DNA from 3 places in the Sporosarcina sp. NPDC096371 genome. Region 2 is predicted to be linked to each of the others. Evidence: riboswitches for the same ligand, from Rfam matches in the RefSeq annotation. Region 2 holds a riboswitch; each other region holds the start of a gene.
The links. Region 2 has a riboswitch for lysine ahead of ACIQ0H_RS15300 (Na+/H+ antiporter NhaC family protein). Riboswitches for the same ligand answer to the same signal wherever they lie in the genome.
Positions count from the first base shown of each region.

Region 1: linked by a shared signal. The riboswitch ahead of dapA (4-hydroxy-tetrahydrodipicolinate synthase) and the one ahead of ACIQ0H_RS15300 (Na+/H+ antiporter NhaC family protein) in region 2 are both predicted to bind lysine.
Region 3: linked by a shared signal. The riboswitch ahead of ACIQ0H_RS19130 (amino acid permease) and the one ahead of ACIQ0H_RS15300 (Na+/H+ antiporter NhaC family protein) in region 2 are both predicted to bind lysine.

Region 1 covers NZ_JBIWFE010000002.1:36,631-46,792, reverse strand. Annotated here, with positions in the region: gene ACIQ0H_RS06190 (amino acid permease) at 1-45, shown strand, start outside; gene yiaA (inner membrane protein YiaA) at 191-664, shown strand; gene ACIQ0H_RS06180 (hypothetical protein) at 798-1,559, opposite strand; gene ACIQ0H_RS06175 (DUF7916 family protein) at 1,900-2,817, shown strand; lysine riboswitch at 2,927-3,104, shown strand; gene dapA (4-hydroxy-tetrahydrodipicolinate synthase) at 3,289-4,173, shown strand; gene ACIQ0H_RS06165 (HesB/YadR/YfhF family protein) at 4,396-4,686, opposite strand; gene ACIQ0H_RS06160 (MDR family MFS transporter) at 4,683-6,086, opposite strand; gene ACIQ0H_RS06155 (TetR/AcrR family transcriptional regulator) at 6,113-6,688, opposite strand; gene ACIQ0H_RS06150 (NADPH-dependent FMN reductase) at 6,900-7,448, opposite strand; gene ACIQ0H_RS06145 (GTP pyrophosphokinase) at 7,927-8,673, shown strand; gene ACIQ0H_RS06140 (ABC transporter permease) at 8,726-9,508, opposite strand; gene ACIQ0H_RS06135 (ABC transporter ATP-binding protein) at 9,528-10,162, opposite strand, start outside.
Region 2 covers NZ_JBIWFE010000005.1:300,090-310,251, reverse strand. Annotated here, with positions in the region: gene ACIQ0H_RS15305 (ABC transporter substrate-binding protein) at 1-748, opposite strand, end outside; gene ACIQ0H_RS15300 (Na+/H+ antiporter NhaC family protein) at 993-2,567, opposite strand; lysine riboswitch at 2,712-2,891, opposite strand; gene yunB (sporulation protein YunB) at 2,946-3,710, opposite strand; gene ACIQ0H_RS15290 (bifunctional metallophosphatase/5'-nucleotidase) at 3,757-5,118, opposite strand; gene ACIQ0H_RS15285 (sulfite exporter TauE/SafE family protein) at 5,134-5,958, opposite strand; gene ACIQ0H_RS15280 (DUF72 domain-containing protein) at 5,958-6,821, opposite strand; gene sufB (Fe-S cluster assembly protein SufB) at 7,025-8,422, opposite strand; gene sufU (Fe-S cluster assembly sulfur transfer protein SufU) at 8,441-8,887, opposite strand; gene ACIQ0H_RS15265 (cysteine desulfurase) at 8,877-10,106, opposite strand; gene sufD (Fe-S cluster assembly protein SufD) at 10,106-10,162, opposite strand, start outside.
Region 3 covers NZ_JBIWFE010000009.1:142,973-153,134, forward strand. Annotated here, with positions in the region: gene ACIQ0H_RS19115 (TetR/AcrR family transcriptional regulator) at 15-593, opposite strand; gene ACIQ0H_RS19120 (squalene/phytoene synthase family protein) at 1,640-2,464, shown strand; gene fni (type 2 isopentenyl-diphosphate Delta-isomerase) at 2,554-3,582, shown strand; gene ACIQ0H_RS19130 (amino acid permease) at 4,118-5,626, opposite strand; lysine riboswitch at 5,670-5,847, opposite strand; gene ACIQ0H_RS19135 (hypothetical protein) at 6,201-6,479, shown strand; gene ACIQ0H_RS19140 (DUF2975 domain-containing protein) at 6,686-7,171, shown strand; gene ACIQ0H_RS19145 (DUF2975 domain-containing protein) at 7,265-7,747, shown strand; gene ACIQ0H_RS19150 (helix-turn-helix domain-containing protein) at 7,758-7,973, shown strand; gene ACIQ0H_RS19155 (SDR family NAD(P)-dependent oxidoreductase) at 9,155-9,910, shown strand; gene ACIQ0H_RS19160 (MFS transporter) at 10,075-10,162, shown strand, end outside.

The DNA.
Region 1 (10,162 bases), on a different contig from region 2:
ATTACGTTATCTTATGTTTTCAAAGGACGCTTTTCCAAAGTCTAAACAAAGACCCATGTGTATAAATTGGAATCAGGGGACACTTGTGACATTAACCGCATAATTTATAGAAAGGATAGATTGTTACAAAAAAACATTGCTGATTTATACTCACATGGATATGATTGTCGAAAGGGGAGGGATACATTCGATGAATAATCATGAAAATGAAGATTTATTTAATAAGGAAAGACAAAATGACCTGAAAATGAAAGTAGAAAAAAAAGATGGCGAGCCCAGTCTAGCTTTCAAAGGAGCTTCCTTGGCAGCGCTGTTAATAGGTGTATTGGCTTATCTCTTAGGTTTATTTAATGCAGGCATGGAACTGAATGAAAAAGGATATTATTTTGCCATTTTAATTTTTGGTCTCTATTCATCTATATCTTTACAAAAAGCAGTAAGAGATAAGGAAGAAGGAATACCCGTTACAAACATTTATTATGGGATTAGCTGGTTAGCACTTATTATTTCTATTTTATTAATGGCCATCGGTTTATACAACGCAGGAAGCATTGTCTTAAGTGAAAAAGGGTTTTATGGCATGGCTTTTGTTCTTAGTATATTTGCAGCAATAACTGTTCAGAAAAATGTTCGAGATACACAGAGAGCAAGAGAAATAGATTGAGTGAATTTCTGAAGATCTTGTACTAAATAACAACCTTTTAACCCCGTTCTGTAACTAGAACGGGGTTATGCTTATTAGATAAGTGTCTGGCGCCATGTACCTGATTTTTAATCGTCACACATAAGGAGGAAATCTATTTTGATTCCCCAAAAGCACCAAGCCACTCTAACGTATGATCCTCAAAGTCCTTTAATGTATAAACGATTTCATTAGCAGCCCATGTTACATATGTTTTAGCTTGATCATCTTCATTGAAATGCATTTGCCCTAAAATTTGTGGCCTCGGATACTGCCCGTTTAACACACCTTCTGATAAGTCTGGAACTACGTTTCCTCCTTCTATCCATTCCACTAACTCGGTTGGTGATTTTTCCATGGAACGCACAAAGATAGTCCAGCCCTGATTGTCGTTCCAGTTTACGACACTTGCTTCACCTTCTGTAAACGGATAGACCAAGAATGATCCTATATCTACATAGTTATCATTTATTGTGAGCGAGGTCTTCAATGCTTCGTCAGCAGCAAACTCATCCTCAAATTTCGTCACCATTAACTGTCCTATATACGTACCTTCTTCTACTTTCGCATCATCCAGCGCTACCTCGCCATCAAATTCATAAAAATCGTATGTCACTTCATCCGCCGTTACCATCGTTTTAGCTGTAACATATTTCCCTTCTTCAACCGGATACATAATCGGTAACGTCACTTGCCACTCTGTTGGTAGAACAGCCTGAAAATCTGCATGTCTCACAGTATCCTTAGTAGCTTCTGTATTCCCCTCTACTGTTTCTGCACGTTCTGTTTCAGATGACGCGGTTGTTTTAGTTTTGTCATTATCACTACAAGCCGTCAACAAAGCAACGCAAACGAAAAAAAGTATAGACCTTCTCACACTTCAATTAAGCCCCCTTTTCTCCTATTAGTGTATAAATATTTTAATGATTTAATGTTTGTTACATTCCAATATTTATTGGTCTTTACTGATATCATAGAGCGAATTCACAAATCATAGTCCGCACGCGAAGTCGGAACTGCGATAAATGCCTCACGTTTCTTGTCATCATGTCATCACGCAAATCAACGGGGCGGAGCGCTAATTTCACTTCTTCCCCATCACTAAGGAGATGCATAAATCGCTCAACCAAGGGTTTATAGAAAAGGTAGATTATTTCAAAAATACATTGCCGATTTAGACTCGTTTGGATAAGATTACTGAAAGAGGAGGAATTTCTGTGAAAAGATTATTAGATTGTACCGCTTCTGATTTTCAAAAAATGAATGGGCAAGACTTAAAGAAATCGATCCGAGCATGTGAGGGAAGAGTGATGTTATCGGAGACAATGACTTCTGTAGCACCCTTATATCCAGGTATCACAAATGCTGAACTTGCAGCTTCCTTTGGTGCGGATTTATTATTATTGAATTTATTTGATGTTTTTAACCCGGCTGTTGAAGGATACGAATGTGATAGGAATGAGTCAATCATCCAAAAGGTGAAGGAATTAACGGGACGTCCTGTCGGTCTAAATTTGGAACCCGTTGATCTTAACGCTGAACAAATTGAAAAGCTGGACACAGTCTCAAAAGGTAGAATGGCTACCGAAGAAGCATTAACAGAAGCAAAAAAACTAGGTTTTGATTTTATTTGTTTAACAGGGAATCCAAAAACTGGAGTTACAAACGATGAAACAGTCGTTGCCATTAAGAAAGCGCGAGAGATTTTTGGCGAAGAAGGATTAATTATCGCTGGAAAAATGCATGGTGCTGGTGTCGCTAACGAAACGGGTAGCGGTATTATTTCAGAAGCGACTCTTTCAAGCTTTATCGAAGCGGGTGCTGATGTTATTTTAATGCCAGCTCCAGGAACCGTACCAGGAATCACGGTGGATACGGCTGAAAAATACGTTCGCTTTGTCCATTCAAAAGGTGCATTGGCCATGCTCACCATCGGAACAAGCCAAGAAGGGGCGGATGAGGCAACGATACGCCAAATCGCACTCAACAGTAAAATGGCAGGCGCTGATATTTACCATATCGGTGATACAGGTTTTTATGGGATTGCGGTGCCCGAAAACATCATGACGTATTCAATCGTCATTAGAGGAAGACGACATACTTATGTAAGAATGGCAGCATCTGTGAGGCGTTGAACGAGGATTTATAGTGCCTCCCCAACAAACAATTTCACTTTCAACTTGCATTTATACCAAATTACGTGTAAGGTGGTAATAATTTAATATTACTTATTTCGAACTTTGAAGTAAGGATAGAGGCGCAAAAACCATTAGTAGACAATCCGAGGATAATGAGATCCTGTGAAGATTGTAGAAAGGGGGATTTGCCGAAGTGGAGAGACACTCATTATCTCAAAGCTGGTTCTGTGTTGAACAAGTACAGGATTGTCATATAGGAGACTATATGGAGGGCTATCTTATGCAAAGAAATAATCTATTATTTCACTGCAACAACGAACCCTCGTTGTTGCTTTTTTGCGTCAATTTATCTGGATTCAGATAAAGCCTCTGGCGGATATCAAGCAGGTACGCCAAGGCATAATTGATAATTGCCCTCCACCCTCTATTTTATTTTTTACTAAAAAAATGAATAGGATGTGGAGAATGATGAATTTCGGACAAGTTGTAACAGCTATGGTAACTCCTTTTGATGAACATGGGGACATTGATTTTGAAGCAACGAGGAATTTGATTGATTATTTAATCGCTAACGGAACGGATAGTTTAGTTGTGTCAGGCACAACTGGAGAATCACCGACATTAACGACTGAGGAAAAGGTCCAATTATTTAAGTTTGCAGTGGAAGTTGTGGGTGGCAGAGTGCCAGTAATTGCCGGAACAGGCTCGAACAGCACAAGGGAATCGATTGAACTAACAATGTTAGCAGAAGATGTTGGTATCAATGCGGTTATGCTCGTCGCCCCGTACTATAACAAGCCATGCCAGGAAGGTTTGTTTCAACACTTCCAAACGATTGCAGCAGCAACTTCTTTACCGATTATGTTATACAATGTGCCAGGGCGAACAGTTGTCAATATCGACGTCGATACAGTCATCCGCCTGGCAGCAATCCCGAATATCGTTGCGATTAAAGAAGCAAGCGGCAATTTGGATGCAATGGCTGAAATCATCGAACAGACGCCCACAGGGTTTTCCTTATATAGCGGCGATGACGGCTTAACGATTCCGGTATTAGCAATTGGGGGAGCTGGCGTTGTTTCTGTTTCCTCTCATATTGTAGGAAATGAAATGCAAGCGATGATTAAAAACTTCAAAATGGGCCATATCAAAGAGGCGGCTGTAGACCACCGTAAATTGTTGCCGATTATGAAAGCTCTTTTTGCCGCCCCAAATCCATCGCCAGTAAAAGCGGCATTGAATCTAAAAGGAATTCCCGTCGGCGGCGTCCGTTTGCCGATGATTCCATTGAACGATGGAGAGCTCCATTCATTGCAACGTACGTTGTCTATTTATGATAATGTGAATGTCTGATCATCATGGGGCCACGGCCACATTCACTCAAACAAACACGTTAGACTGTCCAGAATTTTGGTGTAACTGAACTGTTCGGTTGGGGGCGATTACTACCACATAAGTCGAATCATTCCCATAAAAGAAGCAGGCAGAGAAAACGAAACGTTTCCCTGCCTGCTCTCTTCTTATTGTACAGCTCCTTCACGATTGAATGAATGACTATCACCAATAAAGTAGCACTTATTTTTCTAAAAAAACAAACCCAAACTCTTCATTTTCCACAATAACCTTCATGTCAAACTCCTTCAAAAACCAGGAATTCTCCTCATTAAAGTAAAAAGTAATTCCTTCAACCTCAGCTTTTTCACCTATACTTCCTTCTTTTCCAACGGACATACCTAAAGAATAATTGGGATGTGCAGTAGGAATCCCACCGTAAAGTTGAATGTAATATTGAACATAATCACCTTGTTCTAAATCCATTTCACTTTTATACCACTCAGCTGCTTCCTTACTTACCTCAAAATTCATTTTTTCACCGCTTTTCCACTCTTACTTTTTATACGGAATGCCAATAGTAGACCTAAAACCCCTAATACAGATGCAAGCATAAACGCGTTTTGAATACCCTCCATCGCCGCTTGTTTAGGTTCTTGAAGGAATGTGTTTAAAGATGCATGACTCATCACAGAAATGAGCGTTGCAGTTCCAATCGATCCACCCACCATCCGAATGGTATTATTCATTGCCGTACCATGGGGAATCAGATGCGGAGGTAACGCATTAATGCCCGCTGTCATTAACGGCATCATGATCATAGATACACCATTCATCATAATAGCAAATATCCCTGCAATCCATACAAGTGACGCATCCAGTGATAGGTTTGCATACAAAACCAACGCTATCGTAATGAAGGAAAAGCCACTGACAGAAAGCCATTTACCACCAAACTTATCAAAGATTTTACCTGTTACTGGAGACATAAAGCCCATGATCAGCGCCCCAGGAAGTAGCATTAATCCTGATTCAAGTGCAGTAAAGCTTGCGACATCCTGTGCGTAGATGGGTAATAGTGTTTGAGTTCCTACCATAATCGCAAAGACAAAGACAGACAATATCGTTGTAATCATAAACATAGGTGAGTTAAATACACGGAACTCCAACATTGGTTGTTTAAGTTTCAACTGTCTTGTGATAAATATAACTAATGCTACCACCCCGACACCAATTGACCCGAGAGCTTGTCCGCTCATCCAGCCAGCTGTGCCCGCAATACTAAATCCGTACAGTAGACCTCCCCATCCAAAAGTCGAGAAAATAACAGATACAAGATCTATTTTTACTTGCTTTTGTTCCGTTACGTTTTTCATGAGGAAGAGTGCTAAAACGAGAACAATCAGAGCGACTGGAAGTACAGTATAAAATAGTGAACGCCATGAGTAGTGAACAATAAGAAATCCTGCTAATGTCGGACCTATTGCAGGGGCAAAACCTGTGACGAGCCCCACCATTCCCATGGCAGATCCTCTTTTTTCAGGTGGGAAAAGAGTGAGCATAACCGTCTGCATTAACGGCATCATAATTCCCGCTCCCATTCCTTGAACAACTCTTGCTACTAGCAAGAACGAAAAACTAGGTGCGATTGCTCCTATAAGCGTTCCAAGAGAAAAAACACTTAACGCCGCAATTAAAAGATGTTTACTTGAAAATTTTTCAATGAGAAATGCTGTGACAGGTATTAATATTCCATTCGTTAACATAAACGCTGTTGTCAGCCATTGAGCTTGACTCGCATTAATTTGAAAATCACTCATGATAGGCGGAATGGCTATAATGATTAATGTTTGATTCAAAAGGGTAACAAAAGATGCCGCTAACAAAATTCCAACAATTAGATTTCGGTTAAATGACTGTTTTTCAGCTATCATTTATTTTCAGCTCCTATCCATTACATTTATTTTTTTAGTGCTTCACAAAACAAATCAATCGTATTGATGAAAAAAGGTTCCTCCCATTCATGTAGAAAATGGTCTTTCCATAAAGCAGTGGATGAAAAATAGCCATATAACGTTGTTAAAAAAATCATTGCCTGTGCTTCTACATTTGTCTCCTTCATTCGACTTCTCTCTTGCATGGAAGTGAAATAAGAGATGATTAAATCTTTAAGTTTCATCGTATTTTTGGCAATGACTTGATTTAACTCTGGAAAATCGCTTCTCTCCTGAATCGCAATTAAAAAAATGGATTTATTTCTATTCATCGAATCAAGATAGGACTTTGCTATTAAAGTCAAATCCGTTTCCAAATCCCAAACAATTTGCTTTGCAAAAATTTCTTCAAAACTTGGAATGTAAGAAAACCTTTCTACAGCTGCTTCAAAAACACCCATTTTCGTTTTAAAATGGCGAAAAACCGTCATTTCACTTACTTCGGCATGCTGCGCTATTTCCTTTACAGAAACCACTTGATACCCTTTGTCTTGCATTAATGCTAATGCCGCTTGAAGTATTTTATCTGAAGTATTTTGCATCTCGAATCCCTCCATACTATTTTAGTTTCCAGGTGTTAGTTAGTGGTAACTAACATTGGTATCAAAAAAATATCTTGTAGTATCGTATAGCTAATTAATCGCAAATCCTAGCTACCTTAACACATCGTATATGGTAATTCAATTCCTGTACTTTCTAAAGAAGAAAGGGGTGTAGGAAACCTACAACCCCCAATCACTTCAACTGTTTCAATCAACGAACTGACTTTAATGCAGTCGACCATGAAATGACTTGGTCTAACATTCCATTTACATTTGCATCATGTAATTCAGCAGGCTTAAATTCACTAAAGTTCTCGAAATCCGTAAATAAAGATAATGTTGGGTGGTTACGAACATCCGCAACTTGTAATTCGCCTAAAATTCCACGTAAATGTTCGGCTGCACGTGCTCCACCTGTCGATCCGTAACTTACGATGCCCGCTGCCTTGTTATTCCATTCTGCATAAGCCGAATCAATCGCATTTTTTAATGCCCCTGTAATACTGTGATTGTATTCTTGAGCGATAAATACGTATCCATCCAAATTAGAAATCTTTTCAACCCAAGCTTTCAACCCTGCTTCTTCCCCAGTACCTGCTCCTACAAACGGTAAATTAAAATCTGCGATATCGACGATTTCATATGCTGCATCTCCACGTTTGTCCGCAATTCCTTTTACCCATTCGCCTACTTGTGGACTGACACGTCCTTGTCGCGTACTCCCTAAGATAATTCCGATTGCTAATTTTTCGTTTGTCATTGTTATTTCCATCCTCTCTATTATCAATTGCGCCTCGGCGTAATTGCGTCCAGATTTTGAATCGAGCTTGAGGCCTGCACGACGCAGGTCATGCAACCGTTGGCGCAGGACGCGGTGAACTTAGGTTGCCTTCCTTGACTCCTTTCAAAATCTATGACATCCGCCGGAGGCTTTATCTTTCTTCAGCAGGCTTTTGAACCTCTGGTGAAGAAAGATAAAACATTCTCCAAATTGTAATCTAACCTTATTTTGGCGAAGAAAGGATCCTACTTTCCTTTCTATCGCTAACCACAATGTCACTTTACCACGCAAGTGAAGACGTTTCAACTAAACAACCTTGAAATCAAGATATATTTCGATAGAGAGTGACCAAAACAGCTAATATCCAATGAAAATGCTAAAATAGCTTTAACCCAAGTTCAGTTTTTTAGGGTATTCGTACTATTATTTAATAAGGCGAAGAAAAGAGGAATTTATTTTGAAGCTGGTAAAAGAACTAGACTATAACCAATTGAATCATCTAAAAAAAGAAATGACGAGATTCATGTTGGCCTATAAATTTGCGCTAGACGAAATAAGCACTAAAATCAATATCTTAGAAGAAGAATTTCAATTGATACATGAATATAACCCCATTGAACATATTAATACTCGCTTGAAAACGCCAGAAAGCATTATAGGAAAGGCATATCGTAAAAATGTTGAACTATCCCTGCCTTCCATAAAGGAACATATACGGGATATAGCAGGAATTCGTATTAACTGCTCCTTTAACACTGACATTTATAAACTAAGTGAGATGATTCAAAAGCAAAGGGATATTGAAGTCATTGAGTATAAAGATTATATAAAAAATCCGAAACCCAATGGCTACCGGAGTCTTCATATGATATTAAGGATTCCTGTGTTTATGTCAGATCGAGTAGAACATGTCTTTGTTGAAATGCAAATCAGGACAATTGCTATGGACTTTTGGGCAAGCCTGGAACATAAAATATTTTATAAATTCAACAAATCTGTTCCTGAAAAAATGATAACAGAGTTGAAAGAGGCTGCGGAATCTGCCAACGCATTGGATCAAAAAATGGAGAATCTTCATAGAGAAATCAATGAAATTAAACGAATGGACGAAGAGTTCACCTCAACTACAACCCTTTTTAACGAAAAAAATCAAATCAACATCCCGCTTAAATTCCTGGAAATGATGAATGAGAATAGTAACTAAAAAAAGATGCCAGTCACACAAACAACCATGTTTGAATGACTGGCACTATTTATTAAAGAGGCAAATCCTTCTTCCCAAAGAAACGTATGCCAATGATATAGATAACAATCCCCACAATCCCGAGTATAGTAAATTGCAACCAGAAGCTTTCTCCACTTAAAATAGCAGCTGTATCAAACAATGTATTCACCGATAGATATTTTAATCCTTCCAGGCTATCACTCACTTGGGCCATCAGGTGAAATAAGAAGAATACAACTGGAATACCTGCACCTAATGCCAATGAATGTTTCGATAAATTGAAGATACAAGAGAACATGAACGAAATACCGCTTGTCGCAAACATCAGAAGAAATAAGCCCACATTAAGCGCTATATAATCTGCTATATAAGTACCTAGCTCCCCTTGAGAAACGTGTATGGCTACTATTCCCGCAAGCGTCACGATTACAAACATCGTACTAATGGCTGTAATTAAATACAATGCTTGCGTTCGTACCACTGTCGTTCTCTTAATTGGCGTCGATAACAAATAGGCCATCGATCCTTTGTCTACTTGGGAAGCAACTAAACTATTGGCAGTCATAATAATGAATATTAAAGGCAGTATAACACCATGAATCGAATAAAAAGTTTGTGCCAGCATCCCTAAAAAGCTTGTGTCACCTAACAGACTTGCTAATGGAGTATCTTTGACCATATCAGCCATATTTGTCAGCGTAGAAGGTTCGAAGACGGCAATCAGCACTGCGTTTAACACACTTAATACCACTGTAAATATAATCCACAGCTTATAATTTGCTCGTACTGTTTGTTTAAGTATCGTGACATTCATATGACTTGCACCCTTTCTTTTAATATAGGCTTTTGAAATATTTTTCAAGTGTATACTGGATCTCCGTAATAAATTGAATAGGATATCCTTTTAACACGCGTAAAAATGGATTAATGTCTTGGTCATTCACCGTAACTGTGATTTGACGCTGATCCTCCCTTGCCTCTATAAAAGTAAAGGGTTCGGATAAAAACCGCTGATAGTCCTGCGAAGTAGAAAACGCAATTTTATAGACCTTATCTGTGTTGTGCTTCACTTCGATTGTTGGTTTAACTGCGATAATCTTTCCTTCTTTGATGAGCGCCACTTTGTCACAAGTGTGTTCAACCTCTTCAAACATATGGCTCGACATAAAAATCGTTTTGCCTTTTTTCTTTTCTTCATTTAGTAAATTAACAAATTCAACTCTCATTAACGGATCCAGTCCTGTTGTTGGCTCATCAAGAATTAAGATGTCTGGATCAGCCATGAAAGCTGCTACAATCGCAGTCTTTTGCTTCATACCTTTAGACATCCGTTTTAAATTAGCTGTTGGATCCAGTTGAAGCTTTTCAATAATTTGATTTGCATAAGACATATCCGTTAGGCCCATTAATTCAGCTTGCCATTTTAAGAATTCGGTTCCCGTTTTAGCATCCGGGAAATTAAACTCAC
Region 2 (10,162 bases):
CTTCATAATAGCCGGGGATAAGAATAAATTCTGGATTTGCTGATTTAATACGCGTTAGGGTAGAACGGAAATCTGTGTCTTTTCCTAGATAAGATTCTTCAAGGATTACTTTGCCTCCTGCCGCTTCAAAATCTTTTTTGAATGCAGCTGCAAGACCTTTTGAATAGTCACTTGAGTTATCCGAGTAGATCACAGCGTTTTTCACCTTTAATTCTTTCGCTGCAAAATTCGCTGCAACTGTCCCTTGGAATGGATCGATGAATGATGTACGGAACACAAATTCATTGACGCTGCCATCCTCTTTAACTGTTACCGTTGGGCTTGTTCCAGATGGACTGATAAGAGGCACTTTATTGCCATTGGCAATTTCAGCCTGTGCAACTGTTGCACCACTTGTTGCTGCTCCGATAATTGCTACAACTTTGTCTTTAGTGATCAATTTAAGTGCTGCACTTGTCGCTTCAGCAGGGTCTGACTTATTATCGACTTTGACGATTTCAATTTCCTTACCGTCAATTCCACCAGCGTCGTTAATTTCATCAACTGCAAGATCAATCCCGGACACTTCCGATGTTCCATAAGAAGCAACACCGCCTGTTAACTCTAGGTTGACCCCGATCTTAATCGTGTCGCCACCCCCACTGCCTGAACTGCCACCGTCCGCATCTTCACCTGTACCACATCCTGCCAATAGGCCAACTGCAAGGGTAGCTGTAGCAAATACGCTTGCGAATTTTTTAAATTTCATTTAAAATCCCCCTTTGTTTAAAAATTCCGATAACTCTAAGCGTAGTGCTTTGAATCCTCAGTCTTCCCCCCATATGTTCATTTTCAAAAGCAAGAATCGATTGTTTACTACTTTCATATTGTTTTAAATCTTATTGCTAGTATATATAAATGACTGACTATTGTCAAAACATCTTTTTATCCAAAAAATCGCATTTCCACAAAAAAAGAAACGATGAAATTTCATCGTTTCTCATTGTTTATCATTATACTGATAGCTGAGCTGCTGTTTTTTTCGCATTTATCGTCCAAACAGAAAACAGAACGATAAGAATAATAATTACAGCAACAAGGCCAAGCCACACGGAACCTGTAATGCCCAAAATGATATAACCAGTAGCAGCTATTAGCGCACTAATGATCGCATAAGGTAACTGAGTTGTCACGTGAGCCATTAGGTTACTACCCGCACCCGTGGATGACAGGATAGTTGTATCCGATATCGGTGAACAATGATCGCCGAAAACTGCCCCAGCCAGAACTGCTGCTAATGCTGGTAATAACATTTCCGGTGCAGCATCAATCATAATGGTCCCAGCAATCGGTAATAGAATCCCGAAAGACCCCCATGATGTCCCTGTGGCAAATGCCATCAGCCCGGCAAGAACGAAAATGATCACTGGTAAAAACGCGACTGGTAGGTCTGCATTCATTACAACTTCAGACAAGTAAGCCCCTGTATCTAGTACTGCGATTAAATCCGTCAATGCCCATGCAAAAACGAGTATTAGAATAGCCGGCATCATCGCATTCACACCACTCACGAATGCACGAATCATCAGCTGTACACTAGCCGTCTCATTCTGTTTCATCTGCATACTATAGAGAAGTGCAGCAACCACAGTTCCAGCCACTCCGCCTGTAAGCAACGACAACGGTACGTCCGTATTTTCAAAAATCGTCCAAATGCTCATCGATCCACCAGCCTTATAGCCGGTCCAGAACATCATCGAAAATGTCACAACCACAAGTGTTACAATTGGCGCCACAAGATCACGTACACGCCCATGTCCATGCACAGGAAAATCCTCCTTCAATTGACCTGGAATTTCCTTATCAGGATCAAATAACTGTCCCTTGTCTGTCGCAAGTCGCTCATGCTTCTTCATTTCAAACAGATCGACATCCGTCCATGCAAAGAAGAAGACCATTGCAAGTGTTGCCACAACGTAAAAATTCATAGGTGCCATCATGATAAAGGCGGATAATGGAGAATAACTGATTGCCGCAGCCCCTCCAAAAATAAGTGCCATTTGTCCGATTAAAAAAGCTCCCCAGCTAGAAATGGGAGAAATCGAACAAATCGGTGCTGACGTTGAATCAATAAAATAAGCCAATTTCGCACGGGAAATCTTATGCTGATCCGTTATCGGACGAGCTATCTGCCCAACCGCTAATGCATTGAAATAATCATCCACGAAGATAGCAATCCCCAAAACTACTGTTAATAATTTTGCTCCACGCTTTGTTTTAATACGACTTACAGCCCATTCCGCAAATGCTCTACTACCGCCGGATAGACTAACAAATGCCGTTATGACACCGAGTAAAAGAATAAATAACATGATATAAATATTATACGTATTTAATTCTCCTCCATCCCAGAAAGAGACGATCATGCCGTTCCATAAATTCTTTACAGATTCACCTGGCGAAAATGATGCTGCTAGTACAGCCGCAGCGACAATTCCCGACCCAAGTGATAACAATACTCGTTTCGTCGCCAATACCATGCCAATGGCAATGAGTGGCGGTAAAATTGAAACCCAAGTTCCTATCATCCTATAATCCTCCATATTGTTGGGTTGAGGCCCTTCATCAGAGAATAAAAAAACCGGCTCCTATCGACACTTGGGTAAGTGTATCAGGAAGCCGGCCTTATCTACGTTTCGTTTGTTGGATAAATATACTTGCTTATCTAACGTACGACTTGTAGCTCATCATACATCAAAAAGACGTATGACAGTGCTATTCCTATTCGGAATAACCCCAGCCTGATGGACTCGACAATCCCATCAAACTTCGGCAAAGCTTCCTTTTACATACGGTCATAGATGTCAATCTCGCGTGTGTGACTGATAAGCAATGCAGCCTCTACCCAATCGGTATTTTAATTACTATACTAGCCTATCAATAATCTCGAACACTTTCAAGTCTTATCACTTCTGATCCGGCAGTTTGACCGGAATCTCTATATTAGGCGCGGCATTTCCTCCATTACTGAATACCGGTGGAACAGTTCCCTTGATAATCGTCATTGCAACTGGAATTTTCTGTACCACTTCACTTTTCCGCGAGGCAAGCGGCACGATAATTTGAACATTTACCGTCACGACCACATTCACTTCGACAACTGCACTGTTAATCCCAAATTCAGTAATGGTTGATTCAATATCAGTATGCACGTCACCAATGATATGAAAGCGGATTGGGATTTTCGGCCCTAGGTTACCAAGCAGCGGAATTTTCAGTGCCTGCGCCAGTGGTACAAAAAAGACCACTGCTCCTTGACCTTCCATGGCTTCAGGGTCATATTCAAGATTGTCTTGCATCGGCAACATGTCAAGATTCCCTGTTTCAGCCTGCTTCAAATAATTGGCGACTAATGCATGTATATCCCCCATCACTCGGTTGGTTGCATCACTATTAATAGAGATAGCTCCAGAAGTATCATTGGGGATTGGTGCAAAAATCTCATCGTTACTTGGCAATTTTAACTCCTTTGATTTGAGTGCTTGATTTATGACATGAGCAGCGATATTCGTTGTTTGCACTTCCGCATAATCACTATAAATTGGGGTGAGTCTCATATTTACTATGTATAAGAACAAGGCAATTGCGACTAAAGTAGTTGGGATAAGGAGCGGTAAAAACTTTCGTTTCTTTTTCCTCGATTTTCGAGTAACTTGCGAGTTAAATTTCAAAACGACTCCTCCTGCTGTTACGTTATGCAGAAAAGGAGCCGTATATTCATTTATTCAGTTCCATACCATACCAACCTAACACATCTCTGATCAATTCAGGCATGCAGTAGTCTTTCTTTGCCTGTTGAAAAGAAGGGAAGAAAAAGCCAAATGTAAACATATCCAGTGTAGCTACTGTATACGCCTGTCCTGAGACAACTTCACGGTTTCCTGCGTACAGTTTGCCATGTCGATTTTTATACAGTCGCTCATGCATCATTGCCCCCATGAGCGTACCACGGAAACCCAGTCCCTTTATTTCAATTCGCGGCCATTCTTCATTCAAAGACAACTCATAAATCTCTAATAACTCTGTACCATCTAATGTGATGATACAAGGGTTTATAGGGTGTGGAAGTAGGGTATGTAAACTTTCCCTCGTGACCCAACCTTTTTCTAGGCCTCCAAGGAAAATACCAGCGTTAAACAACGCACAATCCGCTTGTGTATACGCAATTAGTGCCCGACCAAAAAAGGAAGCTAACGGGCTCGGACCAAATAAGTTTTGTGGCAACGGCTCGGAATTATAGAATACTTTTTCCGCCATTGCCTGCTTTCCCGATTCAATAAGTGCATTCACTTGCTGAATATCTTCTTCAGTCCGCGTAAGTTGATCCGACCTGTAAAGCTCCGCAGTCATATCCATCACTTTTTTCGCTTGGACGTCCACATGCACCGTCACATGCCCAACATATTCCCCGTATTTCCCCGTAGCCGCTAGCAACGTATCGCCTACCAACTTGCCTTCGTGAAACAGGTGGTGTGTGTGCGCCCCAAAAAGCACATCGATTTCAGGGCATTCCATCGCGAGTTTTTCATCTTCTGTAATCCCCATATGCGACAGACAAACGACTAGATCCGTTTCCCCTACAATGGACTTAGCAATCCGTTTCAATTCCTGCCGTGGCGACGTCACTTCCCAACCTAGCTTCGAATAGAACGTCGTGTACTGCGCTGTCGCGCCGATGACGCCTATCCTTGTCCCCTGTCCTGTGACGTAGATTGTGTAAGGCAACGCCCATGACGGACGCTCTCCATCTTGTTCAAATAAATTACCAACAATCACCTTAAATTTGGCATCTTTATATAAGGAAGAAAGTGCTTCTTGCGACATGGTAATTCCTTCGTTGTTGCCAATCGTGACCGCATCAAAACCCGCCTCGTTCAATAAACGGATATTCCCTTGCCCATTTGTCCCTTCCGTAAAAGGGTGTGAGCGATCGACGTAATCCCCGATATCGACTACATAACAAGCCTCTCCATTGGTCAAATGCTCCCGCTTTTTATCGCATAAAAAGCGGCTCATTTGCGGCCAGTTTTCAAAGTGACTATGTACATCATTTGTATGATAAAAGTGAATCGTTTCCATTTTACTTATCGTAACTCACCCCCAAATTCCGTCGATAATCGAACGGATCCCTAAGATTAACAAAATGATTCGCAAAGCCAATACGAGTGTTTCTGACTTCATTTTTTGATTTAACATGGCTCCAATTTTTGCTCCGATATAAGCTGCTGGAACGACCGGAATGACGTACAGCCATGGCACGTTCCCCAGCGATATATGAGTGACCGAGTTCACAATCGCCGACAAGAATACCATGAACATCGATGTCCCTACGGCAACGTGTGGAGGGAATAAGAATAGCAGAATCATTGCCGGCACCATAATGGAGCCTCCCCCAATGCCGAATAATCCTGATGCAAAACCAACACCGAATGTGAGAAGTAAAGCAAACCACACGGGATAGCCAAACACAAACGTCTCTCCAGAACGGTCCGTGAATGTTCTTTTTTTACCATGATCGACAAACCATCTAACCGGTTTTAAATATTTTCGGACTAATAACAATGTCGATAAAATAATCAGTAGTATTCCGAAGTACAAATTAAATGACGGTAAATCGAGCCCTTTATTCACAAATGCTCCAAGGAGCGTCCCTGGAATACTGCCTGCAAAAAAGATCAAACCACTTCTGTAATCGATGGTTTTTGCTTTCATATAGGAAAGCGTAGAAGCAAGTCCTATTGCAATCATCATAATCACGGAAAGACCAACGACTGTTTGCGGGGTAATCCCATCAATCAGCCCTAAAGTGATACCAATAAAAAGGGTGACTGGCACGAGAATCACGCCACCACCTAGGCCAACAAGCGCCCCTATAATTCCTGATGCAAGACCAATAATGGCCAAAATAAGATATTCCATTAAAATTCTCCCTCAAAAAAGTTGAGCTGTTTCGGCGTCAGACTTTCGTAGTTGATGTTAAGCATTTTTTGAAATTGCTGCGCATTTTGTGCTGCATGTCCGCCGGAGTTATTATTAAAAATAACGAATACTTCCTTTGTTTCAGCTTGTAATTTTTCTACAGCTAGCTGTATTTCTTTCAATTCAGCCTCATTGTAATGATATAAGTACCTCACCTTCCGCCACGCCTGATCATCGCCGGTTGTATTGCGCCATCCTTGGGTATTACGACCGTGTAGGCGAACGAGCACTTTATCTGGCCGAGTCGCGTCCGCTACAAGCGGTATACTCCCTTCACCAGCCTGCGGTTCATCACAAACGGAATGGATAGCATTCAAACTGCGCAAAAACAGTAGTGTCTTTTTCTTAAATTCAAGTGAATACCATGACTGATGTCTAAATTCTATGGCGATATCGAAGCCACCCAATTTATCGCAAATGAACCGAATTTCATCGACATTGTCCTTCGTACAATCAAACCAAGGCGGAAATTGAACAAGGATCATCGCTAGCTTCCCCGCCTCTTGTAACGGTGTAACCGACAATCGAAATAAGTTGTACATCTCATCGACCGATTCATATGGCAGTGGTTCGCGATTATGCCCAGTCATCCCTTGATAAGCTTTGACAACAAAACGGAAATTATCCGGTGTTTCGGCCATCCATTTCCTAATATTGCGTTCCGGTTGGATTGCATAGAAGGTAGCATCTAGTTCGACAATTGGAAAGTGAGCACTGTAGTCGAGTAACTTTTCCTTTGCTGTTGAAGACGGATCGTAAACAGCCGGATGGTCCCCCCAGCCTGTCAATCCAATCTGAATCATCCCGCTCACCCCCTTTCAAATGCTTCGTTATTAGTATTTTAACATATGCCGATGACATTTTTACGTTAATGCCGACTGAATGCTGTGAATGTAGTGAACTCGGACGCTCTTGGAAACTAGGCTACCTTTTCATAATCTTCACTACCCAACTTTCACTGAACGACAAAAAACCGGTCACTAGGACCGGTTTTCCATGTAATAGATTATCCGATAGAACCTTCCATCTCAAACTTGATGAGACGGTTCATTTCTACAGCATATTCCATTGGCAATTCTTTTGTAAATGGTTCGATGAAGCCCATAACGATCATTTCAGTTGCTTCTAGCTCAGGAATTCCGCGGCTCATCAAGTAGAAGAGCTGCTCCTCCGAAACTTTCGATACTTTCGCTTCGTGCTCAAGTGACACATTATCATTGAGGATTTCGTTATATGGAATCGTATCTGATGTTGATTTATCATCCATAATTAACGTATCACACTCGATATTCGCACGTGCACCGTCCGCTTTACGACCAAAGTGAACGATACCGCGATATGTTACTTTCCCGCCGTGTTGTGAAATCGATTTAGAAACGATTGTTGAAGAAGTGTTTGGTGCAAGGTGATGCATTTTCGCGCCTGCATCTTGGTGTTGCCCTTTACCAGCAAGTGCAATCGATAATGTCATACCACGTGCACCTTCACCTTTAAGGATGACTGCTGGGTATTTCATCGTCAATTTCGAACCGATGTTTCCATCAATCCATTCCATTGTTGCGTTTGCATCACAAACTGCACGTTTCGTTACAAGGTTGTAAACGTTGTTTGCCCAGTTTTGGATTGTCGTATAACGGCAATACGCATCCTTTTTGATGATGATTTCAACAACCGCACTATGAAGTGAGTTTGTTGTGTAAACAGGTGCTGTACATCCTTCGACGTAGTGCACGCTTGCGCCTTCATCAACAATGATAAGTGTACGCTCGAACTGCCCCATGTTTTCCGAATTAATCCGGAAATATGCTTGAAGTGGCGTATCTACTTTAATACCTGGTGGTACGTAGATGAATGATCCACCCGACCAAACAGCTGAGTTCAAAGCAGCAAACTTATTATCAGAGTTCGGAATGATTGTTCCCCAATGTTTCTTGAACAATTCTTCGTTTTCTCTAAGCGCTGAATCTGTATCTTTGAAGACAATACCTAGATCTTCAAGGTCTTGCTTCATGTTGTGGTAAACAACTTCTGATTCGTATTGTGCTGAAACACCTGCAAGGTATTTCTGTTCCGCTTCAGGAATTCCCAGTTTATCAAACGTACGCTTGATCTCTTCCGGTACTTCATCCCATGAACGTTCAGTTCCTTCAGATGGTTTAACATAGTAAGTAATCTCATCAAATTTAAGTGAGTTAAGATCTCCACCCCATTGAGGCATTGGCATTTTGTAGAACAATTCCAATGACTTTAGGCGGTAATCCAACATCCACTGCGGCTCGTTCTTCATGCTTGAAATTTGTTCCACGATTTCACGTGTCAAACCACGTTCCGAACGGAAAACTGATACGTCTTTATCCGCAAAACCATATTTGTAATCGCCGATATCCGGCATCTTTTTAGCCATTATAATTCCTCCGTTCCTTTAATCTGTTGAATCGGTATCATTTCCGACTCCCTTTTCCATCGCTTTCCACGCAAGTGTCGCACACTTGATGCGTGCAGGGAATTTCGCCACACCCGCAAGTGCCTCGATATCCCCCAAGTCGATGGAATCATCGATATCTTTCCCCAACATCATGTCAGAGAAAACATGTGCCAAATTCACAGCTTCGTCCGCTTTCTTCCCTTTCACAATCTGCGTCATCATGGAAGCAGATGCCATGGAAATCGAGCAGCCTTCGCCTTCGAATTTCGCATTTTGGACGATGCCATCTTCCACTTGAAGTGTAAGATGAATGACGTCGCCGCATGTTGGGTTATTCATATCAATCGTAATATTATTATCCTCAAGAACGCCTTTGTTCCTTGGATTTTTGTAATGATCCATAATGACCGAGCGGTATAGCTGGTCTAGATTATTAGTAGACATCGTTGAAATACTCCTTTGCGATACGAAGTCCTTCCACGAGGCGATCCACGTCAGCTTCCGTATTATAAATATAGAAGCTAGCGCGTGCCGTAGCGGATACATCCAACCACTTCATAAGCGGCTGTGCGCAATGGTGTCCCGCTCGAACAGCAATGCCGTTCATATCGAGTACCGTTGCAACATCATGCGGGTGAACGTCATTCAAATTAAATGTCACCAACCCCGCACGTTTTTTCGGATCAAGCGGACCATAAATCGTTAGCCCGTCGATTTCCGACATGCGCTCCATAGCGTAGCCAGCTAGTTCATGTTCATGACGTTCAATCTGATCCAGTCCAATTTCCTCTAAGAAATCGATGGCAGCACCCAAGCCAATTGCTCCTGCAATGATTGGTGTACCTCCTTCAAACTTCCAAGGGAGCTCTTTCCATGTAGATTCATAAAGACCGACAAAGTCGATCATTTCGCCACCAAACTCAACAGGCTCCATATTGTTCAGTAACGCCTTTTTCCCGTACAAGACGCCGATACCCGTAGGCCCGCACATCTTATGTCCTGAGAAAGCAAAGAAGTCACAGTCAAGCTGTTGAACGTCTATTTTTAAATGCGGTGCAGCTTGCGCGCCGTCAACGACCATGACAGCACCATGCGCATGCGCAATTTCAGTAATTTCTTTAATCGGATTCATCGTACCGAGTACGTTGGAAACATACATAATGGAAACGATTTTTGTCCGGTCCGTGATGACTTCGCGAACTTTATCGAGTGATAGTGTGCCATCTTCCTCGAGGTCGACGTATTTCAACACTGCCCCTTTTTCTTTCGCAAGCTGCTGCCACGGAATGATATTCGAATGATGCTCCATGTAAGTAATGACGATTTCATCACCTTCACCGACATTCGCCCGTCCGTAACTTTGTGCAACTGTGTTTAGTGCAGTTGTCGTCCCACGCATGAAAATAACTTCTTCCGTCGATTTCGCGTTAATGAACTTGCGCACCTTTTCGCGTGCGCCTTCATAGCCTTCTGTCGCCCGGTTACCGAGTGTATGCACACCACGGTGGACATTCGAGTTATCAAGACCATAATAGTTGCTTAGCGCTTCTATTACTTGCCGCGGCTTCTGGGAAGTCGCAGCACTATCTAGATAAACGAGCGGATGCCCGTTTATCTCCTGGTCCAGTATCGGAAAATGATTGCGGATCTCTTTACTGAGCATTAGCGCACTTTCCTTTCGATAACCTCCGTCAATTGTTTCTTCACGCCTTCAATCGG
Region 3 (10,162 bases), on a different contig from region 2:
AGAAGTTCCTTTACTTACTTTGTAAGTAATAAAGGAATCATCTTTTGAATCTGTAATAAGGGCTCACTTGATTTTCTCGTCAAGCAAAGTGTTACGCCGCCTTCAATGAGTGCGTTCGTCGTAATACTAATTAACCGTGCACGCTCTTCTGAATAACCACTTGACGTTAATTTTTCAATATAAATGTTATCCCACATATCAAAGGTTTCTTCGCAGATTTGTCGTAAATTTTCATTGACTAGTGCCGTTTCAGCTGCGAGTAAACCAAGTGGTACAGTAGGTAGTTCGGCTAGCTTCTCGACCTGATTAAACTGTTCAGCAATCAATTGAATATTATATTGAATCGCTTCAATGGGATCATCAAAAGCGTTTAAACGTGTCCGAATATCGGCTGCAATTATCTGTCCAGATAATTGGATGGCCTCAGCAGCTAACTGCTCCTTGCCATTGGGGAAATGATAATATAAGGAGCCCTTCGGAGCGCCACTTTCCTGTAAAATTTGATTTAAACCAGTTGCATGGTAACCATTTAAATGAAATAATCGCGTCGCTGCTTGCAAAATTTTTTCACGTGATTGGTTTTTATTTGACATGCTATCCATCTCCAAATTATAGTGATTGGTCTACATAAACAATAATGGAATAGTTTTTATATGTCAAATCACGCGTGTTGATTAACTAAAATTAACCAGTAAAACTTAATCTACTACTAGGTACTCCATGTATAATTGCTGTTTTGGATTGCTTTGGATTTAACAACTTCTATTCCATTACCGTGCTATTTTTTATGTATAGGGATGCGACTTCGCCGCATCCCTATACATGTTTACGGTAATCGTATGGTGGTTGTTCATTCGTCGCTCTCCAAAATCACAGATACACAAGGTGCTAATACTTTTTGGGAACGAGGGAATAGCGGGTTTTTTACTTGGAGAGAAGCGGCCAAAGATATAATTTTGGCCGCTGATGCCTTCGCCATGGGCTTTTCCTTTTTCATGTTAGGGAGTTTCACTTTCAATAGGACTTTACAGGACGAATTGTAGTGTATTTCTTCTATGATAAGATTCATAACCTTGCTTATAGTAAGGCAGAAACACATTGTACAATGTACTAGAGTGCCCGAAATTGCATCTTCGGGCACTTACAATCTCTGTAGAAGGTTATCTATTCTTGTGTTTCAAAGTAACCGCATTTTTAACTTAAGCATTGTAGGTACGCGGCAGGCAACTATTTGCACCAAGATTACCAAAAAGAGTGTGTTTAGAAATGACAAGGTCATTTCTAAACACACTCTCTCCTCGGTAATGATGTCGTGAATACTTCGACGGAAGCGAACCGGAAATAGTCTTGTGAAAATAGTGGTTTCAAGCCTTTGCTTACCTACAATTTATGCAAGTAAATGGTTAATCAAGAGACATGATGTCAAATGAAACTTATTGTAAGCGGTTTTCTAGGCATCAGTGCGCCCACACGATTCAATAAGAATAGTGCCGAAGGGGAGTATTTAGAAAGCGGAAGCGTTTTTTATCAATCTCTTGGTTATATATGCGTTATTTTTGCTTTTTTTAGTGAATTTTTTTGAAAATTGAGTTACGATAATGAGTATAGTCAGATTTATACAGGGAGGTACTGAATTAGAATGAGTATGTTTCCGAAAGATGCAATGCGTGTGCTAAAAGAGACGAGTCGTACATTTTATATTCCGATTACTTTTTTGCAGAAAGAGTTAAAGTATTCGGTTGCATCTGCCTATTTAGTATTTCGGGCAATTGATGAGATTGAAGATCATGAGGAATTGGACAATGATGTGAAAAGCACGATTTTAATGCAAATAAGCGAATTATTTAAACAACCATTTGATAACGAAGCGTATTTAAATATTCTTGGACAAACAAAAGAGCAAATGCCTGAAGTGACACTTCGTTTAGGAGAATGGCTGCAAGTTTGTCCGAAAGGTGCCTTGTCAATTGTGACAAGCGCTGTTTGTGAAATGGCATATGGAATGGCGAAATGGGCAAAAGAAAACTGGGAAATCCGCACACGTGAAGATTTGGATGACTATACATATTACGTTGCAGGGCTTGTTGGTGTCATGCTGTCGGACCTTTGGGAGTTCTATGGCGAAGACAAAACAGATCGGGAACTTGCTATCGGTTATGGGCGTGGTCTACAGGCGGTAAATATTTTACGCAATGAGAAGGAAGATTTGGATGAACGTGGGATAAGCTTTGTACCCGAAGGCTGGAACCGTGAAGAACTATTCGACTATGCAGAGGAAAACCTGGCAAAAGCAGATGAATATATGAAGTCTCTTAACAAGAAAACGATTTTATTATTCTGTCGTCTGCCGCTTGCCCTGGCTCATAAATCGTTAAAAGCGATGAAAGAGGGGCGCGAAAAAATGACACGTGCAGAAGTAGAACAAACGGTGGAAGAAGTTCGAATTCATTCATCTCAAGTGTAGAGGGCTTGTATGTGTTGCAATCTGCCGGCTACAACATAGAGCAATAACGAGATTTGTACGAATCTAGATAGTAAAGGCAGGTGTTGGCGTTGACCAATTCAATCGAGCAAAGAAAATCTGATCATATTCAAATTACGTTGAACGAAAAAGTGACGGGGGAGTCGATTTCCACAGGATTAGAGTCGTTTGCGTTTATCCATAATGCACTCCCGGAAATCGCTTTTGACGACATCTCCATTGAAACCGCTTTTCTTGATTTTGCATGCAAAACACCGTTCCTTATTAGTTCCATGACGGGTGGGACAGCCCTAGCCGAGAACATTAACCGAAACTTGGCTGTAGCGGCAGAAGAAAGGGGATGGGCCCTTGCGCTCGGGTCCACTCGGGCGCTGCTCGATAGCGATGGACATCCATCTTCTTTCCTTATGAGGAAGTACGCACCGAGTGTCCCTATCATTGCAAACTTGGGCGCCGTTCAGCTCAATTACGGATACAGTGTCGAGGAATGCAGGAAAATTATCGAGATCACTGAGGCGGATATGCTTGTCCTTCATCTGAATAGTATTCAGGAAGTGATACAAGAAAAGGGAGATACGAATTTTAAAGGGTTATTACAGAAGATAGAACAACTGTGTAGCGTGCTGGAAGTTCCAGTCGGGGTCAAGGAAGTCGGATGGGGAATCGATGGCCAGACAGCCCAAAAGTTATGTGAGGCCGGTGTTGCGTTTATCGATGTCGCCGGAGCGGGAGGCACTTCTTGGAGTCAGGTGGAAAAGTTCCGCGCCAACGACCCGATCCTTCGTGTTGCCGCTGAAGCATTTAGCGAATGGGGGATACCGACAGCGGAATCCATCCGAATGGTTCGCGGCAAGATTGGGAACCGTCCGCTGATTGCGAGCGGTGGGATGCGGACGGGGCTGGATGGCGCTAAGTCCATTGCGTTGGGTGCCGATCTGGTCGGATTCGGGCGTTCCATATTGAAGGAAGCGACCCAGAGCACAAAAGATGTACTTGAGGTGATGAAAATCCGGGAAATGGAACTCCGGATGTCAATGTTCGGAATCGGGGCGCAGACGATTCAAGAATTGAAAGACACCCCGCGCTTGAAGGAACGATGATAACAGATCTTCGGTTGGCTTAAGAAAGATCTGGACCTTACAGGCGCGCAGTATGGGTGTCACTTACTAACTTTTTTAATGTGATTTTTGGTTAGTGAATGTACACCGAATGTAAAATATATATTTTCATTGGTGCACTTTGTCATCCGCATTTATCAAAACGTTAATCTTAATAAAAACATTAATATATCAACGCTTACAGGTTGTTTCATCACAAATGAAATAGCCTGTTTTTGTGAGCTAGGCATGTGCAACTGTCTATAGGATCCAAGTCTCGAACCGTGAGGGTAAAACGGTCATCATTATGACGAGTAACGCCGGAACGGGCGACAAAAAAGTAAGTGTCGGGTTCAATCAGACCGTACATGAATCCGTCACCATGCTTGAAACGCTAGGGAACTATTGTGGATGACGAAATTGTTGTTCGTAAATTATAATGGCATTACCCATATTTATTAAGGAAAGCCTCCTTCTGCGATTGTTCATCGTGGAAGGAGGCTTTTAAGTGCTGAACACTCAGCTACTTTATTTATCATTATTTATTTTCAAAATCACAATCTTTCAATGGAACTAACTTCGTTTTATGTTTTACTTTATAGACGAGCCAAACGACCAAGAACAGAGGTAGTCCGATATAGGAAACGAATGCCCCATTCCAATCGATCTTGCCGCCCATAAAGGCTTGAAAGTTTTGACCTAAAATAATGAACATACAGAGAGCCAACGCTAGTAAAGGACCAATCGGGAACCATTTTGCGCGGTACGGAAGGTCTTTTAGGTCATGGCCTTGCGCAACATAGGCTCTGCGGAAGCGGTAATGACTAATGGCAATACCGAGCCATGTAACAAATCCCGCCATTCCGGATGCGTTCAACAACCAGATATAGACAACACCATCTCCGAAGAAAGTAGATAAAAATGCAAGGGAACCAACCAGCGTAGTTGCAATTAATGCATTAACCGGCACGCCTCTTTTATCTAATTTCCCTAAAAATCGTGGTGCTTTGCCATCGCGCGCTAAGTCCCAAAGCATTCGAGTCGAGGCATACATGCCCGAGTTACCCGCGGATAAGACAGCCGTTAAAATGATTGCGTTCATAACGGATGCAGCAAATGCAAATCCAGCGCGTTCAAAAACGAGAGTGAACGGGCTCACTGTAATTGCATCACTCAATAATCGGGGATCTGTATAGGGAAGAATCAATCCGATTATAAAAATCGATAAGATGTAAAAAAGAAGGATTCGCCAAAATACAGAGTTAATGGCCTTTGGGATTGCTTTTTCCGGATTTTCACTCTCACCAGCTGCTACCCCAAGTAATTCTGTTCCTTGGAATGAAAAACCTGCAGCCATGAAAATACCAAGAATCGCAAAGAACCCGCCGTTGAACGGAGCGTCTCCAATTGTAAAGTTGGTAAAGCCGATAAATTCCCCACCCATAATCCCGAAAATCATTAAAAATCCAGTAATAATGAAGATAATGACCGTCACGACTTTGATCAGCGCAAACCAGAATTCAGCTTCCCCAAATCCTTTGACAGACATATAGTTGAAGCCGAACATAATGACAAGTGCAAGTGCACTCCAAATAAATGAAGGACTTTCTGGAAACCAGAATTTCATAATCAATACAACTGCAGCAAGTTCAGCGGCAATCGTAATCGCCCAGTTATACCAGTAATTCCAGCCGATTGCAAACCCAAATGCTGGGTCAACGAACTTTGTCGCGTAGACCTTGAATGAACCCGCGACTGGCATGAAAGCTGCCATCTCTGCAAGACTTGTCATTAAGAAGTAAACCATAATCCCGACAGCTGCATAGGCAACGAGTGCCCCTCCAGGACCGGCAGTATGAATTGCACCACCACTTGCTAAGAAAATGCCTGTTCCGATCGATCCTCCAAGAGAAATCATCATCAGGTGGCGTGCCTTCAGTGTTCTTTTTAATTGTGTTGGATTCGATGACGTTGATGAATTCGCCAAGTTGTACACTCCTTTTTTTGTTGGAAGGTTGAATTTTTTAGGGCAAATAAAAACAACCATCGAAGAAAATCGACGGCTGAATAATATAAGTCCGATTAATCCTTCCGAAGATAGTTCTCCACGTAAAATACGTGACAATGATGTCCCTCTTCGAACACATCACCAGCATGAATAGACAATGATCTATCCAAACTTCGGCAACTTATCCTTTCAAACGGAGTCCTAAATGTCATTGAATCTCGTCCGTCCTACTCTTATAAGTTGCGACCTCTACCCCATCAGTGAATGGGAGTATTTAATTAATATAAAAAGTATAGCACTTCTTATTAATTATACAATGGAAAACCTTGTTATTCTACCTTTCGTAATTTTCGATAAAAGTATATAAGCATAATGATGAAACACGTCATCCGATTCGGATTCAATCGGAACGCATTTAAACGAAGTCTTTCAACAAAATGAGCAAGCGGCAAATTTATGTTATGAGGAAATCCAATTGCGTAAACAATTGTACAAAGCGAAACAGAAAGGGGATACCCCGCAAGTAAAAGTGAAGGTTGCAGATATTGAGTTAATTGTAGAAGAAAAAACAGAAATTCCTATGACAAAATTATAAGTAGCGAAACAAGTGAAAATGAAAGGGATCGCAGAAAATTCACTTGATAGCGTGTACTTGATGCTTGGAGATTTACAAGTAACCATTGAAGAAAATGATATTGCCATTACGATTTCTTTGGAAGCAAAACAAGCATTGGTCAAACTAGGGTACGACAAGCGCTTCGGTGCCGGACCACTGAGCAGAGTTATTCAAGATAAAATTGAAGATCCATTAACGGACCTCGTTTTGGAAGAAAACATTGGAAAAGTCCATGTTGGTGTTGAGGATGAAGAAATTGTTGTTCGCAAAGTGTAATGGCATCACCCCCTGAAAATAGTTTCAAGAGGTGTTTTGGGTTTGAATCAGTTTAAAGTGACTAGCATTTCTTTGGTATGAGGAATGCTTTTTCAGCTGAAATATAATGATATCGATAAAAACTATTGATAATGAATAATTATTTATTGCAAAACGATAAATATGATGCTAAAATCAGATTAGCAATCAATAAGTGAGGTGATTTTATGAAACGGAAGCAAGGTTCAACCATTTTCTTGAAGGTAGTTGTTTTTCTTATGGCGACTCCGGTTCTTGCTTTGTGTCTCTTTTGGTTGCCTGGGGTAGCGAGTAGGGATGCAGCAGCGAATCCAGAGACTGCATACTTGCAATATCCATTTTTAGCGTGTTCATATGGATTGGCTATTCCATTTTTTATTGCGTTGTATCAAACATTTAAACTGCTAACCTACATAGATGCGAATAAGGCCTTCTCAGAATTAGCTGTCCATGCATTGAAGGTGATCAAATACTGCGCAATCACAATTAGTATCTCCATCGTACTAGCAATCGTCTTTATCGCACTATTTATGGAAGGGGATAGAGCGGGCGTGATTATGCTGGGATTAATCGGCACAGTGGCTTCAGGCATTATTGCAGCTTTTGCGACACTTCTTCAAAAGCTGTTACAAGAAGCACTGGATCGACGGATAGAAAATGACCTGACGATATGAAGTGAAATAACGTGATTTTGTTATTTTTTTATCAAGTAAAAAAGATGATTAGGGGAAAATGTGAATAAAAAATAAATCAGCGAGGTGCTTTTTATGAAAAGAGGAACAACCTTATTTTTAAGGATAGCTGTTATACTAATGGGAATTCCAATTCTTGCTTTGTGCATTTTTGTAGTGCCTGAGATCGCGAGTTTTACAGCAGAATTATATCCAGATATGGCTTTTTTGAAATATCTAATTTGTATCGATTTGTATGCAGCAGCAATACCTTTTTACTTTGCGCTGTATCAAGCTTTTAAACTGTTAAACTATATTGACAAAAATAAAGCCTTCTCGGAATTATCTGTAAGAGCTTTGAAGACAATCAAATACTGTGCAATCGCAATTAGTAGCTTGTTTGTGATAGGCATGCCACTCTTTTATCTTTTGGCGGAGGCAGACGATGCTCCAGGTGTCATCGTAATCGGAATGGTCATCATTTTTGCTTCAATGGTGATTGGCGTCTTTGCTGCTGTTCTCCAAAGACTTTTACAAGAAGCGATCAAAATAAAATCAGAAAATGATTTAACGGTCTGAGGTGAAAACAATGGCGATTATTATCAATATTGATGTAATGTTGGCTAAAAGAAAAATGAGTGTAACGGAACTTTCGGAGAAGGTTGGCATCACGATGGCAAATATTTCGATCCTGAAGAATGGGAAGGCGAAAGCGATTCGATTATCTACTTTAGAAGCGATATGTGAAGCGTTAGATTGTCAGCCAGGAGATATTTTAGAATATAAAAGTGATGGAGACAAGTAAGGATCATATTCAAATAAAAAAAGTAGGATCCCAATGGAGATGATTGATGGGAGGAATGCTATCTCCGTTTTTAAATTCAGCGATGATCCGGTGGGTAAATTATTCATCTTTATTTTGATGCATATCGATCATTTCTGTGGGATCTTCCGATTCAGTTTTAATGAGTTGGCCAGTGGGATGGAAAAAAGGATAACAGGAACCATGTTGACCGACTTGATAGACTCATTCAATAAGAAAAACACTGAAAATCCATCAGCGGATTTTCAGTGTTTTTTTGTTCGATGCTCTTTGAATAAACTGTCGTGTTCTCATTTAACACTGAATTGTTCTAGTACTTAGTACTCTCGCCTCTTTAAATTCTCTCACTAATAATGATATATGTAATTGCTGAAAAAGTGTCAAATGCAATTTAAACACCCCAATGGGCTTACATTCTGGGAGACAGGTATCACTATTTAGGCGCTCATCTGAACTTTCTAGACTATAGTTTGTGATACATCGAAAACTGAATAAAAAATGAGACAAACCAAAACACCTTTCGTTGAAAAACGGGTATTGAAACCCGAATTATACAACTGGAAAGGTTTTTTTTGGGGGAAAATAGTGAGTTATCCAGTGGAAGTAAGAATGAATTAAATTGAGATGTGCTTAGTCTAGTTAGAAACTAAAAATCCAGTGTGATTCGAATAATGACGCACTCAGACTGCACCGAAATATCGATAAGGCTATCGGAAAATAACAAGTATCATACGAAGTAAACAGTTTGATCTATTTCGTTCTCCTCGAATTTGATTGGCTCCCTCAATGCGCTTAGCACTCAAAACGAACATCTCCTTATAAACATAAGTGGTTTAGAAAGAAGGTACTATTAATAACAAGATAACTATTAGTTATGTATATCATATTCTTTTTTATATCAAATCATTTATACAGTTGACTAATCAATCGAGTTCATATTGTTGACACATTATAGATTTCATTCTATTATGGTTACATAAAGTAACTTGTTGCTTAAAAGTTCCTTATTAATTCTATTGATTGGTGGTGGGCATTGAAAGTACTGTCATTTTTAGTAGGATGGTAAATTTTTTCAAGGGACAAGTTAGATGAGTGGTAATTCTAAGTTTCAAAATGGTTGTAGGATACTTAAAAATAATTTAAAAACAAAGGAGAAGATCATAATGAAAAAACTTGAAGGGAAAATCGCAATGATTACTGGTGGAGCAGGTGGAATTGGTATGGGTATGGCAACTGCTTTTGTGAAAGAAGGAGCAACAGTAGTAATTGTCGACTTAAATGAAGAAATAGGAAACCAAACTATTAAGAAATTACAGGAATATCAATCAGAATCCATGTTCATTCAAGCGAATCTTGCGGAACATGACAAATTAGCTGACATCGTCAAAAGGGTTATTGAAAGATATGGGAAACTGGATATTTTAGTGAATAATGCGCATGCTTCAAGAAACATGCCGTTCCTTGAAACAACACAAGAAGACCTTGATTTATCCTTTAACACTGGATTTTATCCAACTTTCTATCTTATGCAAGCAGCTCTTCCTTATTTAAAAGAAACACAAGGGAAAATCATTAACTTTGCGTCTGGCGCGGGTATTAATGGTGATGCTAATCAGGCGTCTTATGCTGCAGCAAAAGAAGCTATTCGCGCACTTACTCGTGTAGTTGCTAATGAATTCGGACCATTTGGTATCAATGTAAACCTAATTGCTCCAATTGCTAAGTCGCCTGGAATGCTTCAATGGGCTGAAGAAAATCCAGAGTATTATCAAGGAATGCTTTCAAAAATACCTCTACGGAGACTTGGAGAACTTGAAAATGATATCGGACGAGTTGCGGTATTCTTAGCGAGTGAAGATTCCGATTATATTACTGGACAAACAATCATGGTAGATGGTGGTTCCATTAAATTACGTTAAATCTTATAAATATAACGGGGTGAATGCCCTTCAAACAAAGGGCATTCACATAATAAATAGGTGAATTTCAAATTAGACATAAAGATTACTTATTGATTTTGACAATAATACCGTTTTGCTTAACAAAACAGTAATTAAATAAATTGTGAAATGAGGATTGCATCATGAGTCAGACAAAGAAAAAAATCCACTATGCATGGTGGTTATTAGTAGGTTTAGCCATTATGGTCGGTTTGGCAAAAGGAGGAATTA